2 regions of the Halomonas qaidamensis genome follow, and region 2 is predicted to be linked to the other one. Evidence: predicted binding sites of a transcription regulator. Region 2 holds the regulator's gene; the other holds the start of a gene.
What was found. Region 2 encodes FliA, which starts transcription of late flagellar genes. Its sites were predicted from a motif close to CTAAAGTTNNNNNNNNNNCNGCCGATA; they were not measured.

Region 1 (8,775 bases), 430 kb from region 2:
ACACGTAAGCTAGATTGCGCCGTGATAAAAGCCGCTCATCAGTTACGCCAAGATGCAGGCGAGCCAAGCTTTGATACCGTTTATGGCGTGTTCGAAGAAGGTGACGTACTTTACCCCGGCTCGGCCTTAAAAGAGCACACGCATGTTCAGATGGCTGTGCGCAACCAGCAATCGATTATTGGCTATTTCAGGCCAGAGCAACTAATAAGTAGCACACCATGAAAGGCATTATTCTTGCGGACGGAAGCGTCTCTCGGCTTTATACCCCATCACCCAGGGTGTTCAAGCAGCGCTCAACAACTCCTTCGTATGCGCCCGCTGCTGTTTAATCGCCCCATCTACTATATCCAGCAGCTTTTCATAGTCCCTAGGCATCTCTTTATCCATACCGGTGTCTTCAAAGCGTGGCTTGAGTGTCCGCTATGACTATTGCACCGTTATGCCCGAGCAAACCACCACACCGTCATGCCCGAGTAAACAACCGCGCCGTCATTCCCGAGAGGGGTTATCGGGAATCCAGTTTGACCTTTGCCCGATAAGACGCAGCTACCTGCCTCACCATGGATTCCCGCTAAGGGCATGCGGGAATGACGGACCTGGGGCGTCACCTCTGTAAGTGGCGGGTGTCAGCCACCCCAGCATCACTCCCGAATGCACCACACCGCTATGCCCAAGCTAACCACCACACCGTTGTCCGAGTAACCACCACACCGTTATGCCCGAAAACCACCACACCGCCATTCCCGAGCAAACCACCGCACCGTCATTCCCGAGTGAGGTTATCGGGAATCCATTTTGACCTTTGCCCGACAAGACTCAGCTGCCTGCCTCACCATGGATTCCCGCTAAGGGCATGCGGGAATGACGGACCTGGGGCGTCACCTCTGTGAGTCGCGGGTGTCAGCTACCCCAACATCACTCGTGTATGCTCGCGCTGCTGTTTCACTGCACCGTCTAAAATATCTAGCAGCTTTTCATAGTTCGCAGGCATCTCTTTATCCATGCCGGTGTCTTAAAAGCGTTGTAAAGTGGCTTGAGTGTCCGCTATGACTGTTTGTAGCTCGTCGATAACGCGTTGTTGTTCTTCATTGGTCATATTACCCCCATAAAAAAACCGACCCCAAAAGGAGTCGGTTGAGTGTAACGCTTAGCTATCAAGAATTCGCTGTATCGTGAAGCTCTAGATTAACCCAGCAGAGAAAGCACGTTCTGCGGGATCTGGTTGGCCTGGGCAAGCATGGAGCTGCCCGCCTGCTGTAAAATCTGCATTTTGATCATACTTGAGGATTCTTTAGCGTAGTCTGCATCCATAATCCGTGACTGCGCGGCGGCAGTGTTAAGACTCTGGGTCGCTAAGTTCTCAATTGCACTCTCAAATCGATTAGCGAGCGCGCCGTACTGGCTACGATAACCATCCACTTGGTTTAATGCTTCTTGCAGTTTGGCCATCGCTTCGCGCGCTTTTTCAAGCGGGTCTAGCTCGACATCTTCCAGCCCAAGGGAGAGGTGATCAGCGGGTGTCGGCTCGATAGTGATCGTTTCGATCTCCTCACCAAAGTGAGCATCCACAACAATCTCCGTAGCGCTACTTATGGGGGGCGTAATATTCGATGCTGGCATGGCATCCCACTCTGCCTGAACGTTAAATATACCTTGCCCAGTAACAACCAATATTAGAGGCTCTGTTGTTTTATCGATATTAAGACGTTCAATGCTATGAGAACTGTCAGTGGCACCGTCAGCGTTATTTGAATCACTGTTGAAACGATCCCCATCCCCCGTATAGGTAAACAACATATCTTTGTACGCTCGGGTTTCAGCATGTTCAAGCTGGTCTGAAAAGACAGCATCCTCAGCAGGTTCAACGTTGAATAGTTCCGAAGCGTCATACTCTGCATCAGCTAAAAAACCCAAGTTTTTATCAGGATTTTGAAAAATTTTATTCTTGATCTCTTCAGCTGAACTTACCCCATTAGTTACCCACGTATAATCATTCAGAGGGGTTCCAACTAAGTGTTTACCACTGCGGGTAAAAATTTGGATATCGTCTTCCGCGCCAGGCAGGCCATCTACCGTAATCGTAATGTTTTTGGCCCCAACTGGAATATAAGTGACCGGCTCAACACCTGAGCTTTGTGCTGTGAGGTTAGTGCCACTAATTTGAAACAGCTCTCCCATACTCTGCGTCTCACCCAAACGCGACTCAGTAGGCGCTAACGGATATTTACCAAACGCCTCGGTGCCTTTCGCAATACGATCTATTTCAGCACGCAGCTCTTTATACTCTGCATTAATCGAAGCACGGTCGCCATCGGAAAGCGTACCATTAGCCGCTTGTACTGCAAGCTCACGGGAGCGCTGCAGAATATCGTTAATCCCATCTAGCCCGCCTTCTGCGGTCTGCATCAACGAAACACCGTCATTAATACCGCGAGTCACTGTAGTGTTAGCACGAAGATTGGCGTCCATTCGGTTGGCAATGGCCTGACCCGCCGCATCGTCTTTGGCGCTATTTACACGTAACCCCGAGGCAAGCCGCTCCATACTGGTGGTGAGCGCTGCTTTGGATTTTCCTAGGCCTTGCTGAGTGTTGAGTGCTGAAAGGTTGGTATTGATAACTGGCATGCCGTTGCTCTTTTATCGTCATAGTTATTGTTAATTATCGGACTAATAAATAATTACTTTAGGAATTTTTGATAAGTCACTCGTTTTGGCACAGAAATAAAAAACCGGCTCCCAAAGGGAGCCGGTTCAGAGTGCTTAGCGATAGAGCATTCGCCCTATCATCTAGTCTCAGATTAACCCAGCAGAGACAGCACGTTCTGCGGAGTCTGGTTGGCCTGCGCCAAGATGGATGTACCGGCCTGCTGCAAGATATTGGCGCGGGTCATGTTAGACACTTCTGAGGCGTAATCGGCATCTTCAATGCGCGAGCGAGCTGCCTCCAGGTTGGTCGAGGTAGTGGTGATATTGTCAATAGCAGACTCAAGGCGGTTCTGTGTGGCACCAAGGTCACTACGAGCAGTGTCAACTGCGCCGATCGCAGTATCAAGAGCTGTGAGTGCCGTATCAGAAGCTGTAGCCCGAGCATCACTATCTGCTGCGCCAGTAATAGCAGCAAAGGTGGTGTCAACAAAATCAGAAAGGGTACCTGAATCAGAATCGTCACCAATCGGATCCGCACTAAATGCTGTTGCATCAATCTTTTCAATAGTAATGCGATCAGCACCGGAATCAGCACCGACCTGAATCATAAAGTCAGTACCTGTAGCGTCTGCACCAAAAATTTGGGTATTGTTGAATTTAGAATCTTTAACAACTCGGTCAATCTCACCCATACGAGCCTCGATTTCCTTACTAATCGAAGCCATATCGGAGTCGGAGTTTGAACCGTTAGATGCTTGAACGGTCAATTCCCGCACACGCTGAAGGTTATCATTGATTTGATTTAGGGCACCTTCAGCAGTTTGTGCAACAGAAATGCCATCGTTAGCATTACGTTGCGCTTGGTTCAAACCAGTGATCTGAGAAGTCATGCGGTTGGCGATGGCCTGACCGGCCGCATCATCCTTGGCGCTGTTAATACGCAGACCAGAGGAGAGACGCTCCATCGAGGTTTGCTGGGCAGACTGGGACTTGTTCAGGTTGTTCTGACCGATCAGCGCAGTGATGTTGGTATTGATAACTGACATAGTTGATACTCCTCAACGTTTGATTGGCCACGAGGCCCGCTTGGCGGCGTTTGTCGCGCCGGTATATTAATTAACGGCCCATCATTCGTTTTCTTTAGTATTCTGATAAAAAATTTTTGTAAAAGTTTGTAACAAAGAACTAGCGCTTACGTACGGTTTGAGCTGAAAGCGCATCAAACTGCTGCGTAAGGTACATACTCATGCTGTTCATCTGCCCTAACATGACATCTAACTGGGCAAATTGAGTGCGATAACGGCTTACGGTACGCTCAATCATCGCTTCACTGCGTATGAAACGGTCATCTAACCGCGCCATCCGTTTTTCAGCATTTTCGATAGCTCCTTGAATTGGGCCTTTATCGCCCAGCAGCTCATCCATTGCCCCTGTTAAACGACCAGCTAAGCCACCTTGTTTGGTTGTGCCTGCAAAGAAGCCTGACAACGCATCAGGCTCACTAGCAATTAAGGCGTCTAGCTTGGTTTCATCCAGCCCTAACCGCCCACGGAGATCTAACGCCAGACCCAACTGGGAGAGCACTCCTAGTTCGCTATCTTCAACGCTGGTAAGCAAGTCTCGCCGTAACCTTCCTTCTATACTCCGTACAGTGTTATCCCCCACCAAATCACCAGCGGTGTCACGGTCTCCCGTTGCCAAGGTTAAACGACCCAAGGTAGATTTCAGCTCGTTGTAGCCGCTAACGAAGTTTTGAATGGCCTCTTTTAGCGCTTCAGTATCGCGCTCAATCACCACACTACTTTTGCCGGTGGCGGTAAGATCCAAACTTACTCCTTGAATAGCCCCTTCTACTCGGTTATTGGCACTAGTAATCGAGATACCGTTCATCTGTAAGGCGGCATCAGTGCCTGCACGATAGGTGGCATCATCCGCAGATAAACCAGCCACGCCTGAAAACCCAGTAACCGAGGCAACTGCACCGGTATCTTTACTGTTTAACGCCAAGCGGTAGCCCGTGCCATCGTTAACAATCGAGGCACTTACACCAGCATTTTGATCAGCATTAATTTGGTCGCGAATAGTCGCAAGGGTGCTGCCTGCTGAAATAGTAATGGAATAGCTGCTGAGCGGCTCGACACTGGGCTGAAGCACGCCATCTTGGTAGGTCGCACCAAAATCAAGCGTTAACGTAGCGTCCACTTCCGCAAGCACGGTTTCCATTGCTACGCTATTAGAAGCAATGCTGCCCGCTCTCGCTAGTTGAGTAACGTTAATATCATAGTACCCAGCGGTAGCATCAGCGGAGGTGGTCACCCTTACCGCGTCGCTGCTGGAAGTGCTCTTTTGACTGGAAAACAGCTTGGCATCATCCAGGGCAACGACAGACTCCTGAAAGCGGCTTAGTGCTGACTGAAGACGACCAAACGCTGAAATCTTCGTTTGCTGCTGATTTTTTTGCTGCGTGATAGGGATTAGCTTTTGGCGCTCAGCGTTACGAAGCTGATCAACCAAGCCATTAAGATCTAGGCCGGAACCGACGCCTAGGGAGGTTATCGTCGCCATAACTGGGTGCTTCCTCAGAAAACAAGGCTAAACCAACAAGTGTTGACTTAATCTATCGGCAGAAAGCACCCTAACTTTAACTTTATTATACGCGTTACGCTTTTAGCTTATCAGTTTTGAGTTTGAGCGCTAAGCATATTGAACTGCTGGGACAAATAGTCTGACGTCTGGTTCATTTGCGAGATCATTGAGTCCAACTGCCCAAACTGGGTTCTATATCGCGAGATAGTGCTATCAATCGATGATTCAACGCGGGCAAAGCGATCATTTAGGCTTTCAATACGATTCTCAGCACTAGTCACTGCCGTGGTAATTAACCCATTAGTGTCTAGCATTTGCTCTATCGTGGTATCCACATTGCTCGCCAGCCCTGTCACACCTTCCCCACCCGCGAAAAATTCAGCTAGTTCGCCGCGATCATTGGAAATCACTTCGTTAAGCTGCTCTTCGTCAATACTAAGGGTACCGGTACGGGTTAGCGAAATACCCAGGTCTGACAACATAGCCAACTCACCGCCCTCACTTCCAGAAGCCAACACACTGCGTAGCGTGTTTTCCACTGAGCGGACAGCGGACTCACCGTTCAGCGCTCCTGATGTGCCGCCTTCAGCATCAAACGCCGTTAATGAGCCAATAGTGGATTTAAGCTCATTGAAGGCATCTACAAATTCAGTGACAGACTCACGAATAGTATCCTCATCGCGCTGGATAGTGATGGTACTGGTTGCGCCATCGCCTTCCTGCAGGCTAAGCGTCACACCTTCTATTGCTTCTTCCACTTGATTGGAAGCGCTGCTGATAGGAATACCATTCACATTAAACTGTGCATCCTGGCCAGCGTTGAAAATTTCGCCTTCAAGCGCCCCTCCCATTGTCAAACCAGTGATCGAGGCATCTTCGCCTGTTTCTGTTGAGCTAAGCGCCAGTCGGTAATCTGTGCCGTCAAAAATAATAGAGGCAGATACGCCAGCGTCAGCATTGGCATTAATCGTATCTCGTACAGCTTCTAAACTGCTGCCGGCTTCAATGGTCATCGAAATGGCATCGCGCCCAGCAAAACTCAACTCAAGCGTCTGCTCCACTCCGGATAGCTCAGCCTGAGGATCAGTCACACGCGCTGACGCAAGGTTACCTGCAGTGGCAAGCTGGGTAACTTCAATATCATAACGCCCTGGCGTAGCCGAAGACGTGGAGGCCGCAGTAACTGCATCACCCTGCACATCAGTAGCCAAGCTATCAAACAACTCAGGCTCGCTAAGCGCCTTGGCAGCATCTTGAAACTGCGACAATGCGCTTTGGAACTGGCCATAGCCAGAAATCCTTGTTTCCTGTGTTTTGATTTGCTGCTGTATAGGCTGGAGCTTACTACGCTCAGCTGATTCGAGCTGATCCAACAAGCCATTGAGATCAAGCCCTGAACCAACTCCGAGTGATGAAATGGAAGCCATAAGTTACTGCCCTTTTTTAAAAAAACGCCCAACATGCTGGCGCTGCTCATACGTAAGAATGTGGTTTATTATTTAATACTATCGACCATTAAAGCCCAGACTTGAGCTTATTTGGCTTTTTTTACGTACTAAAAAGTAATTAATTGTAAAAGATGACGCCTTTATAAAACTCAAAAAGGCATAAACCCATCCATTGGGATTAACGCTTTTCTGCCTGTTCTCTAGTGACTTACATCGTGAATTAACTGGATGACAAGAACATGTCAGGAAAAGGTCAGCGGTTGCGTTGGCACTAACGAATTATAGACCTTGGTCTAATATCCGCATTGCTTTATAATGCACTGCAACAAGCCCATTTTGGGGCCGTTTGCAGGAGAACGACTTATGACTCCCGAGGTGTCACACCCAGCCTCTACCATCGCGTCTGCCACGTATCATGTGCAGCGTAGCCTACGTCACTGCCTTTCTACCGTTGCCGAGCTGCTTTATGACAACGGCCATGTACTCGAAACCATAACGCTGCCCCAGCGTGGCCTTACTCGGCGCGAATTAGTTGATTTAAATAGCCACTGCGCCAGCTGGAAAACCTGTCAGCGAGTGCTTGAAGAGAGCGGCGCCGCTGAACTTAACGACTATGGCCGCTTTGTGCTAACCCCCATGGGGCGCGAGATGATGTTTGATATGTTCGGCCAGGGTGCCGCTGACTGCGCTTGATCGCGCTCGCGTTACCAACGTTCTATCGATAAACACCTCTTATCGTTAAAACCAAATCGTTAAAACCAAATCGTTAAAACCAAGGCGCCCGCACACCGTAAGGATGTGCGGGCGCCTTGCGTTTGGCGTGCTGGCCTCACATTCAGCCGTTTATTAGCGCAGTCCAAGCAACGAAAGAATAAACAGCACGACAACGATCAGGCCAATAATATAAATAATGTTACGCATAACGGCACTCCTTGCTTTTTGCGTTTGAGGCTTTCACTTTTCAAGCTTTAGGTTTCAAAGAAGGCAACAGAATGCTTACCTTTGAAATAACACCCCAAGCCTAGCAGTGATTGGTTATGTTTGCGTACTTTAGCCACAGCTGGCGTTTACTGAGATTTATTGAACCTACCGCCGCTTGTTTCCTCAAACGTTACTCTTGTAAGAAAGTTGCAAGAGATACAGGCGTTAGAAATAGACCTTAGACATGGTCCTTGTAAAAAGCCTGTTTACTTATCTTTTCTCTATCCTCTCTTCTCCGCCAAATTCAAGGCCAAGCTTGATGCCAAAGGGGCTGCAATGCGCGCTACTGCTTTTCCTTTACTGTTTGTTTTTACGATGGTTTCGTTGCTGCCTGCACTTGCCGTTGCAAGCCAGCCATCAGCCAGCACGCTACAAGCGCTTGACCAAAAAGCGGGTGAGCTACGCCGTGTGCATACGGTGGTGGTGGCTTATCAGGGCGATATTGTTCACGAGCGACATCAAGGCGGGCCTGGGCCTTCCACCCCCGCTAACATCAAATCGCTTTCAAAAACCGTATTGGCAGCCATTACCGGTGCGGCCATTGAAGACGGCATTATTGCATCTACCGAGCAGCCGTTGGCGGAGCTGTTAAGCCAACTGCCTAGCGGCGTTGACCCACGGGTGAATGATATTACCGTGGCGCATCTGCTTGCTTTACAAGCAGGCCTAGAGCGGACATCGGGCAGTAACTATGGTGCCTGGGTCGCCAGTAACCACTGGGTGAACGATGCGCTCACCCGCCCGTTTGTGGATGAACCCGGTGGGCGCATGCTCTACTCCACTGGCACTAGCCATTTGCTCTCTGCCGCGCTTACCCAGGCGAGTGGTGAAAGTACCTACGCCCTTGCCCAGCGCTTGCTTGGCGAGCCGCTGGACATCGCGATTCCTGCCTGGCCACAAGACCCGCAAGGTATTTACTTTGGCGGCAACGATATGCAGCTTTCCCCAAGAGCGCTCGTCGAAATCGGCGAGCTTTATCGCAATGACGGCATGGTGGATGGCAGGCGAGTATTACCAGAAGGCTGGGTAGAGGCATCGTGGACGCCAAGAGGCCAATCGCCCTGGACAGGCGATGGATACGGCTACGGCTGGTTTGTCACCAGCTTGGCGCAGG
Region 2 (8,775 bases):
CCGCCGCAAGCGCTCGCGCGACCCGTTCAAAGGTGGCATCCACATCCTGGTCAACAGGCTGGCTATGGCGATCTTTTAATCGATATTTAGCGTCCCAGATATCTTTTGAGGGAACCTGTAGCGGGACGTCATTCGAGGTTTTCATAGCCTTTGTTGCGGTGCTCATCTTGCGAAACTCCTTCACGACGGGGTGAATATAGCGCTCAAAACGGTGCGATTATACGGCCTGTGGCTATGAAGTATAGACATGACTTCACACTATATGCGGCACTCTTATTGTTAACGACTACTACATATAGGAAAATCAGCGCGTTACCTTTTGCTTATCTTCAACAAACGATAGGCTAATATTTTTCTTGTGCGATGCCACCCTTATGCCTACTTTAAAGCCTTTTGCGTTAGCGGCCTTTAGCGCCACCTTGCTCAGTACCGCCGTGTCTGGTGTTGCGGCCACGTTTAATAGTGACGCGATACAGCCCCATGGTCACTGGCAATCAATGATGCTCTCATTAGGAGATGAACGGCATTTTCGCGCCGTGGAAACCCATAGTTATTCGGATGCCACGCTAAGCCTTAACGCAACCCAGGGGGTATGCGACTTACCGTGGTTGGAAATGCGCGTTACCTTGGATAAGCAGCAGGGCGAAAGCCGCGCGGTAAACTTAGTGCCCACCAGAATCCGGGTAGATGACACGCCGATCATAGACACCATGGCGGAATTTATTACCGAGCGTGGGGATGATGGGTTTTATGCTCACTTCTACCTGAACGACTTACCCACGCTGATGGCGCAAATGAGCCAAGGCGAGCAGCTGTTTCTCGGCTTTGACCAACAAGATAGAGATCCGTGGTATATGACCTTTAACCTTGATGGTGCAGATGAGGCCATCGACAGAATGCAGCACTTATGCAGCTCTGCTGATAATTAACACATGTGCAGACAATCAACAAAGCTGCTTGTTATTGCACATTTTTTTCAGCAATTTCAACACGATTACGACCATTACGTTTAGCACGGTACATCGCAGCATCGGCCCGGGCGATGATTGTTTTACAACTATCATCGGGTTGCCATACGGCAACACCAATGCTGACCGTCATCGGTTGGTTCAAACCTGTTACCTGAAGTGTGGCTACTAGGCTACGTAAACGTTCTGCAAGCCCCTCAGCAGCGTCCATACTGGAGTGGGTTGCCAACACCACAAACTCTTCACCGCCCCAGCGCCCTAAGTGGTCACAGCCGCGTAGGGAGCTTTCCACCATGCGCGCCAACGATATCAACACATCATCACCCACACTGTGACCAAGAGTGTCATTAATCTGCTTAAAATGATCAACATCGAATAATAGCAGGGCGAACGCCGCTCCATAACGCTTTGCCGCCACCAGCTCCGCATCAATGGCTTGCTCAATGCGGTAGCGGTTCCACACTTGAGTGAGTGGGTCAAAGTGCGCCAGCTGTTCTAAGCGTTGATTCGCCTCTGCCAGCGCCTTACGCTCACGCTCTAAGTGCATGTTAAGCGTACTAATTTCGTAAGCGGAAATAGCCAGCGTTAAATCTTCGCCTAAATCCATTGCAGCCAAACGTTCCACCCGCTGCCACGCTTCGCTTTTACCCGTGACTTCTTCGCACCATGCAGCAGAAGGCAGCATCATCATCGGTGTCAGTGGCGCTGAAGGGGGCTGCATTGCCCAGTAAAGGGTTTCTACTTGCTCAGGACGAAAAAATATCAGCCAGCCACGCTGAGAAGGGTCAGTAGGCAAAGGCACTGCCAACACACCACTTTGCTCTGACATGCCTAATGAGGACGTTAATGGCTCTTTAGCGGTCTCTTGGGTGCACCACGGACCACTATGAACATGTGCTTTTTCAATCCGCGTCACTAGCTGGCTAATGGCCTCAGGCTTAGGCGTATTGCCTGCTTGATAGACACTGCCTTTTACCCACAGTGCAACGCCATGGGCACGAAAGAGCGATTGCCATGTCTCCGCGTGTTCCGTAAACAGCTGATAAGGACTCTGTGGCTTTAACCGATTATTAGATGAAAGCACCAAGCTATCTTGTACCCGCTGCAAATAGCGTGCTTCCTGGCGGGCTCTCAGTAACAACAACCGTTGTGTAGCCATTTGTACTAAGGTACGCACTGCATCGCGTACCGGGGGTGTTACCGGATAGGCAGATGCCGAATGGCAGAATAGCAGGCCCCATAGGCCAGTATCGCCCTGCATAGCAACGCTTAGCGCACCGCGTACCCCTAGGCGCTGCAAATACTGCTGCCGTTCAGGAGCAGGAGCACGTAAGAAGCAATCACTCAGGTCTACGACGGCTCCCCTTGGCAGCAAGTGCTCACAGGGTGCTGCAACGTCTTGAATAAGCCGTACCGGATGTCGCTCGTAGGCACGCCGCAGCGCAACCGGAAAGTCCTTGGCGGGAAAACGCTGACCCAGCAAGGCAGGTAAGCGGCCTAGTGGCACGTCTCTACCTGGACTAACGCTACCCGGTTTAACACTGCCTGTCGCCAACGATTCCGCGACAATTAAGCCATGCCAATCACTATCGAAATGGCACACTGACACCCGGTCATGCCCCGTTAGCTCCTGCACAGCCATCACTAGATAGTCGAGCAACTCTTCTTGATGGGTGGCTTCCGCTAGGCGCATCAAGCGTTCATTCACCGTGCCGAGTAAACGCTGTTTGCCTAACGTGTGAAGAGGTTCTATCTCAATCACCACATGCATCCCTGAACGGTAAGCATGGAGTTGAAAACGCTGAGAGCGGGTGGGGCATTTAAACGTCAGCGGCCCGGACAAGCGCTGCTTTCCCTGTAGTTCATAGCGTACGCGCTGGCTTAAGCGCTTGCCCAGCACGCTCGTTAACGTTTGGGTACGCACGTCAGGGATAGGTATATTTAACAGCGATGACAAATTGCTACTAACGGCCTGGATACGTCGACTATCAGCGTCGAGAACCAGTAAGGCGCCGAACGCCTGCAGTAGCGGATGATGCTTCGACACAAAAATAGCCTCAAGAAATCTATTTACCCCTCAGCCTGCTGCCGTAGCAACAACTCAACGCGCCGGTTGGCAGACCTGCCTTCCAGCGTTGCGTTACTTTCCATGGGTTGGGTATCGGCATAGCCGACTGCCCGCATGCGTGAAACAGCCACTCCCTGACGCTCAAGGTGACGGACAACGGCAATCGCACGCCCAACCGACAGTTCCCAGTTTGAGGGGAAACGCGATGTGGCAATAGGAATGTTATCCGTATGGCCTTCTACCGAAATTTGACCATCAAAGGAATCTAATACAGTCAGAAGGCTTTCTAACACATCTTGCCCTTGTGGCGTTAATACAGCGTCTCCACTAGGAAAAAGCAAACTATCGTCAATGCGCAGCGTAACACCTTCTTGTCCCTGAGAGACACTTACCCCTGGGATATTAACATCTGCCATCTGTGGCTTTAGTCCGCTGTAGCGAGGATGGATACCCGTTGCCAAGCTGGCCAATGGAAGCGAGGTAATAGCAGTGGCTGAGCGCATCCGGTCATTATCAGAGGCTTCGCCACCGCCCGGTGGCGTTAAGGCAAGCAGCAACACAAACAGCGTGATTAACAGCGTCAACACGTCTAGGTAGCTGGTAAGCCAGCTTTCATCTCCTTCACCGGAAACAGGGGGTAGCTCTAATGCATGCCGTGAATCCCGATCAAGCATCGCGCTATCCTTTTGCCGCAGGGCTAGCCGTTGGTCGCGGCTTTACCGTGGCATCGCGAATTTCGTCATGATAATTGACGATAAAGGAGTTAAGCGTTTCTTCAATAAATGAGGGTAGGCGTCGTTTGGTAATCAGGGAAATGCCTTCCAACACCATGTTCATGGTGATGAGTCGCTCTTCCGTTCGCCGCTCTAGCTTGACGGCAATGGGCTTGAACACTAGGTTAGCCAGCAAAATACCATAGAACGTTGTCAGCAGGGCTACTGCCATACGCGGGCCAATAACATCAAGATCTCCCGCATCCATTACTTCCAGCATATTGACCAACCCCACCAATGTGCCAATCATACCGAAGGCGGGCGCGTAGGTGGCCATGGTACGAAATATCTGCGCCTCAGCATGCTCTCGCGCTTTTAATCGTGCGATGCGCCAGCGCAACATATCGAAAATTTCGTCTTCTTTTGTATTCGCAATTACTAATTGAATGCCGGTGCGCAAAAAGGGGTTTCGAGTATGCTCTAGCTCCTTTTCAACCGCCCTGACATCTCCTTTAAACCATAGCCGCGCCATGGAAACCAGCTCGTTAATGTCATCGCGCACATAGGTATTTTCACGCCGAAAGACTAGGCCTACTAAGCGCACTACACGGAGCACTTCCTTCAGTGGATAACTGATAAAGGTCGCTGCCAAGGTACCCGTCACTACAATGGCTAACCCCGGTAAATTCAGAAAACTCTCAGGTGACTCTGCGGTAAAAAACAGCACGCTTACTAGCAATACCATGCTGGCAAAAATGCCGATCAACGTAGATGGATTCATCAACGGCTCCTCGCCGGTTATTAGCGATTTAAATAGGTCTTAGGCGGCATCATACAAACGAGCACGAAGCCTGCTAATTGCTTGGCTGTGGAGCTGGGAGACGCGAGACTCAGTCACGCCCAGTACTGCACCCACTTCTTTAAGGTTCAGCTCTTCTTGGTAATACAACGCCATTAACAGCTTTTCGCGCTCGGGCAACGCCTCAATAGCATCAATTAACGACTGGCGCTGCTGGTGGTCTAACAGCTGATCGAAGGGCAAATTGTTTGCATCTTCTTTTGCTGGCTCACTCCCTTCGGCCACTAGCTCTTCAAAGGGCAGTAATTGACCACTATTAGTATCATTGAGTAATTGTTGATACTCATTCAGAGGCATTGCTAAATCTCGCGCAATTTCGCTCTCTTCTGGCGGGCGTCCTAACTGTTGTTCAAGGCGTCTCACTGTATTATCGACGGCCCTAGCGGAGCGACGAACGCTACGAGGCAACCAGTCACGCGTGCGCAACTCATCCATCATAGCGCCGCGAATACGCTGGCTTGCAAACGTGGCAAATGTTGCCCCCTGGGAAGCATCAAAACGCCCCAACGCTTCTAATAAACCCACCATGCCCGCCTGAATAAGATCATCTAACTCAATACTCGCGGGTAATCTTACCTGCAGCGTTAAGGCCTGACGCCTTACCAGTGGCATGTATTGAGTTAACAGCTCGCTCTGTTTAATCCTGCCTTGTGCTGTATACATCCTGATGCCTCACGGCTAAACACTGTTCACTGGTAGTTCACGATCACTTGCAATTTCTGCACTCGCACTGGGCGCTGGCCCGGTGCTAATGAGAAACGAAAGTGCAGCGGCCCATCCACCTGTTTACCGGCTAATGCTGAAGTCATCCCCCGCATTGCCGTTAAGGGAACGCACTGTTCAGGATGACATAGCCACGCATTCACTGGCGTATTGGCTGGCATTTGAAAGCGCCAATGAATACGCCCTATCACAGCACCTTCTACCTGTGCCTCCGTTGGTGGTTCAATAGGCTGGCTACTGATTGCGCGGTCACTCATCGTGACAAACACACTGGGTACCTCTGTACTCCAACTTCCAGTCGCGGCATAGACACTCCCGCTGACAACGCTTAGTGCCACCATCGCTATGCTTTTGAGCAGTCGGGCAGGCGTTGGGCCAACGGCTAACCAACCGATTTTAAAGCTAACATTTTTCGGGCTAGCATTTTTGAAACAAATCATTAGGTGAAAACTTCTTGCGTCACATGTGTGTTGCGGCGGTGCTTCTTGAAACTGGTAGGCAGGTGCATTGTTATTCCTTATAAAAGCACTGGATACCGCAGTTAAGACGCGGCCACATTGCGTCAGGCTAGCGTTATCGCGCAAGCAGTAAAAGCTCTATATCCAGATAGTAACGGGCTGCTTCTCGTAAGTTATCGAGCAGGCCTCTGCGCGACAAATGAGGCTCATGCAATGCTAACAACTGCCTTGGGCCACCGTTTTCATGCACGTGTCGAAGAACACGATACATCTGTGCGAAGGCATCAGCATCGCTATTAATCCACAAGGCCCAGCGCGAGTAGCGAGCTTTTAGTTGGCTAAGGTCGTCGGCTTCAGCATTAACGATGCGAATGTTCCAATCATCCGGATCACCAGCCCAGCGACGGCCTAATACCGACCACTGCGCCAAGCGACCTTTTACTTTTGCCACCTGCTGCTCTCCACCGTTAAGCAGACCAACCACAATAAGCGGCTTTTGCGGAACTGGCGTTGGCGTTGGCGTTGGCGTTGGCGTTGGCGTTGGCGTTGGCGTTGGCGTTGGCGTTGGCGTTGGCGCAGCGATTAACGGCGACATTATATGATCTGTCGTATTGTCCCGTGGCTCAACCGCCAACTTCTCTTCCACAGGCTCGCCCCCAGCAGGTTCGCCCTCTACTGATGGCACTTGGCGCTGCTGGCGCTGTAAATCTGCCCACTTGCGAAGGCCCGCCGCCTGATCGTCGGCGCTCATACCAGCCCCTCTCGGCTAACGCTGCTAAGTTGGCGAATAGCATCACGCGCCATAAACGCGTGGACAAGCGCATCTAACATCGCTGTATCGCGCCGTTTGCGCGCGGTGCCCAGTAGTCTTAATAGATCGGAACGCAGCGCTACCGACGCCTCATCGCTAGCAGCATCTAGGTGCCCCACTGTTGCAGCGATACCACTGGCCATCAACAAGCGCACTTCGGTACTTACCTCACCGTTATCCGCCTCTTTCAACTGCTGCCAAGCACGTTTGGTTAGGCTCGATAACCCTTCGCTTTGAAGCTGGATAACCAGCAGCGAAAGTACGTCTGCGCCTAATCGGGCAGGCGTTAGCCAGTAACGACGCGCGATACGTTTGCCATTTTCCGGATCACGAACATCACCAACCCATGCCAATAGCGGAGTGCCAGCGGCATCTTCCACCTTGATATAAGTACTCCATAGCTGCATCGTTTGGCCACGAAAGCGCAGATCAGTGTGATGTGAAAGCGGGCTATCTGTGAATAGCTGGCGCTGGGTATAACGTTCGCCCTGACAGTATACCCGCTGGGCAGCCGTTACTAGTGTGATCCAAGTCAGGTGTTGGTCTTCTAGCCACGCTAACGTGGTAGGGTCAGGGAATACAGGTAGCAAATGTACTGCCGCTCCCATCGCTTCACCCTGGTGTAACAGCCGTGTGTGCCAACCCGCTGGTTGACGATGCTGCAAGCTGGTTAACGCAAGCCAACCACCGTCTGCATCTATTCCGACATCAGGCATCGTCCAGTCACAGCCGCGTTCGTTTCGGCGGGGAAACCATGCCATGCCTAGCCCCTTTCCCGCACAAGGCACGCTTACTAATAGCGCATCGAGACGTTTATCTTGCAGCACGCCAGGCAAAGAGGCGATATCCCAGACAGACTCTAACGCTGAGAAGCCGACCACCCTGTCACGTAGCCGCGTCAGTACAGAGCTAAGGCGTCGGCCTTGGCCAAGCACGTCGCGGGACCAGCGTGGCAAAGTTACCGACTGAGCACCCATTGAATTCCCTGCAGCAGGGAAGCTGCGTGACTCTTTCCCTTGGTTTGGATGAGCGGTAAGCGCTTGGTCAATTAATGCAGCAGGGTCAGCAACCGCCATATCCTCAGGAACCTGCTGTCCGTAAGAACCGAATAGCACGCGCATGCCATGGCGCATGACGATATCAAGCACGGGCGCTAAACGTCCGGCTTCGTCCTGCTTGGTAATAATACAATCATCTAACTCAGCGCCTGCTGCCCGCGCCGCTTGGCGATAGCGCAATACGACCTCTTCCAGCGTTTCAGGCTGGCTGGCGGCATTCAGCAACAGCACTAATCGCACGGAGGCTTTCCCGCCTTGCAACTGAGCAATTTGCTCAATCACACGCTGGTCCCGCTGGCTCATACCAACGGTGTCGATAATCACCCATTGCTTACCTTGCAAACGACCTACTAGCTCATCTATCGGTTGTTCGGTATCTAAGGCGTACATGGGGGTATCAAGCAACCGGGCATAGATTCGCAGCTGCTCGTGGGCACCAATGCGGAAGCTGTCGGTGGTGACAAGCGCCACGGGACGCGTCCCATGGCGCATCACAAAACGTGCTGCTAACTTAGCCGTGGTAGTCGTTTTACCCACCCCCGTTGGCCCCACCAGCGCCACAATACCCGCCTGATCAAAAAAGCCGTTCTCCTCTTTTAATACAGGCAATCGCGCCATTAGCTGGTCACGAAGCCATGCCATAACAAGCGTGCTATCAGCCTCTGGCTGAGCCAGTGCCGCTGGCAGTTCAGCGAGCACTTCGTCACTTAGCTCTTCGCTAAAACCAATGCTCAACAGCTGCTGGCGTAATCGAGCTTGAGGGGCGATGTAACCCTCTGTAGCAGGCAGCTCGGCAGCTGGCTGCCGCTGAGAAAGCAGCTCACGCATCTCCTGCATCTCACGCAGTAAGCGCTCACTCATCACTTGAAGCGGATCAGAATCGCGTGGTGGGAATGCCACCTGAGAAACAGAAGTAGACGGTGGGAGCGCTGAGGGGGAAGGCTCGAAATGATCGACGGCTTCATCTGCCATCGCCAAAATTTCAACACCGCCCTCGGTACGACGATTGGCCACAATTAAAGCGTCCTCGCCCAATGCTTCACGCACTTGGCGCATCACATCACGACTGTTTGCTCCAACAAACCGTCTTACGCTCATGCTTTATCTGTGCCTCTAT

Region 1: the regulator FliA is predicted to act here: its motif matches at 3,764-3,790, upstream of K1Y77_RS15650 (flagellin N-terminal helical domain-containing protein).

The regions. Positions count from the first base shown of each region.
Region 1 covers NZ_CP080627.1:3,473,745-3,482,519, forward strand. The annotation lists gene K1Y77_RS15640 (hypothetical protein) at 1-222, shown strand, start outside; gene K1Y77_RS15645 (flagellin N-terminal helical domain-containing protein) at 1,186-2,625, opposite strand; gene K1Y77_RS15650 (flagellin N-terminal helical domain-containing protein) at 2,799-3,692, opposite strand; gene fliD (flagellar filament capping protein FliD) at 3,832-5,211, opposite strand; gene fliD (flagellar filament capping protein FliD) at 5,322-6,659, opposite strand; gene K1Y77_RS15665 (hypothetical protein) at 7,044-7,373, shown strand; gene K1Y77_RS15670 (serine hydrolase domain-containing protein) at 7,938-8,775, shown strand, end outside.
Region 2 covers NZ_CP080627.1:134,646-143,420, reverse strand. The annotation lists gene K1Y77_RS00660 (adenosylcobalamin-dependent ribonucleoside-diphosphate reductase) at 1-166, opposite strand, end outside; gene K1Y77_RS00655 (hypothetical protein) at 375-929, shown strand; gene K1Y77_RS00650 (sensor domain-containing diguanylate cyclase) at 961-3,015, opposite strand; gene K1Y77_RS00645 (OmpA/MotB family protein) at 3,039-3,710, opposite strand; gene K1Y77_RS00640 (motility protein A) at 3,715-4,530, opposite strand; gene K1Y77_RS00635 (RNA polymerase sigma factor FliA) at 4,570-5,271, opposite strand; gene K1Y77_RS00630 (flagellar protein FlhE) at 5,298-5,771, opposite strand; gene K1Y77_RS00625 (hypothetical protein) at 5,905-6,540, opposite strand; gene flhF (flagellar biosynthesis protein FlhF) at 6,537-8,756, opposite strand.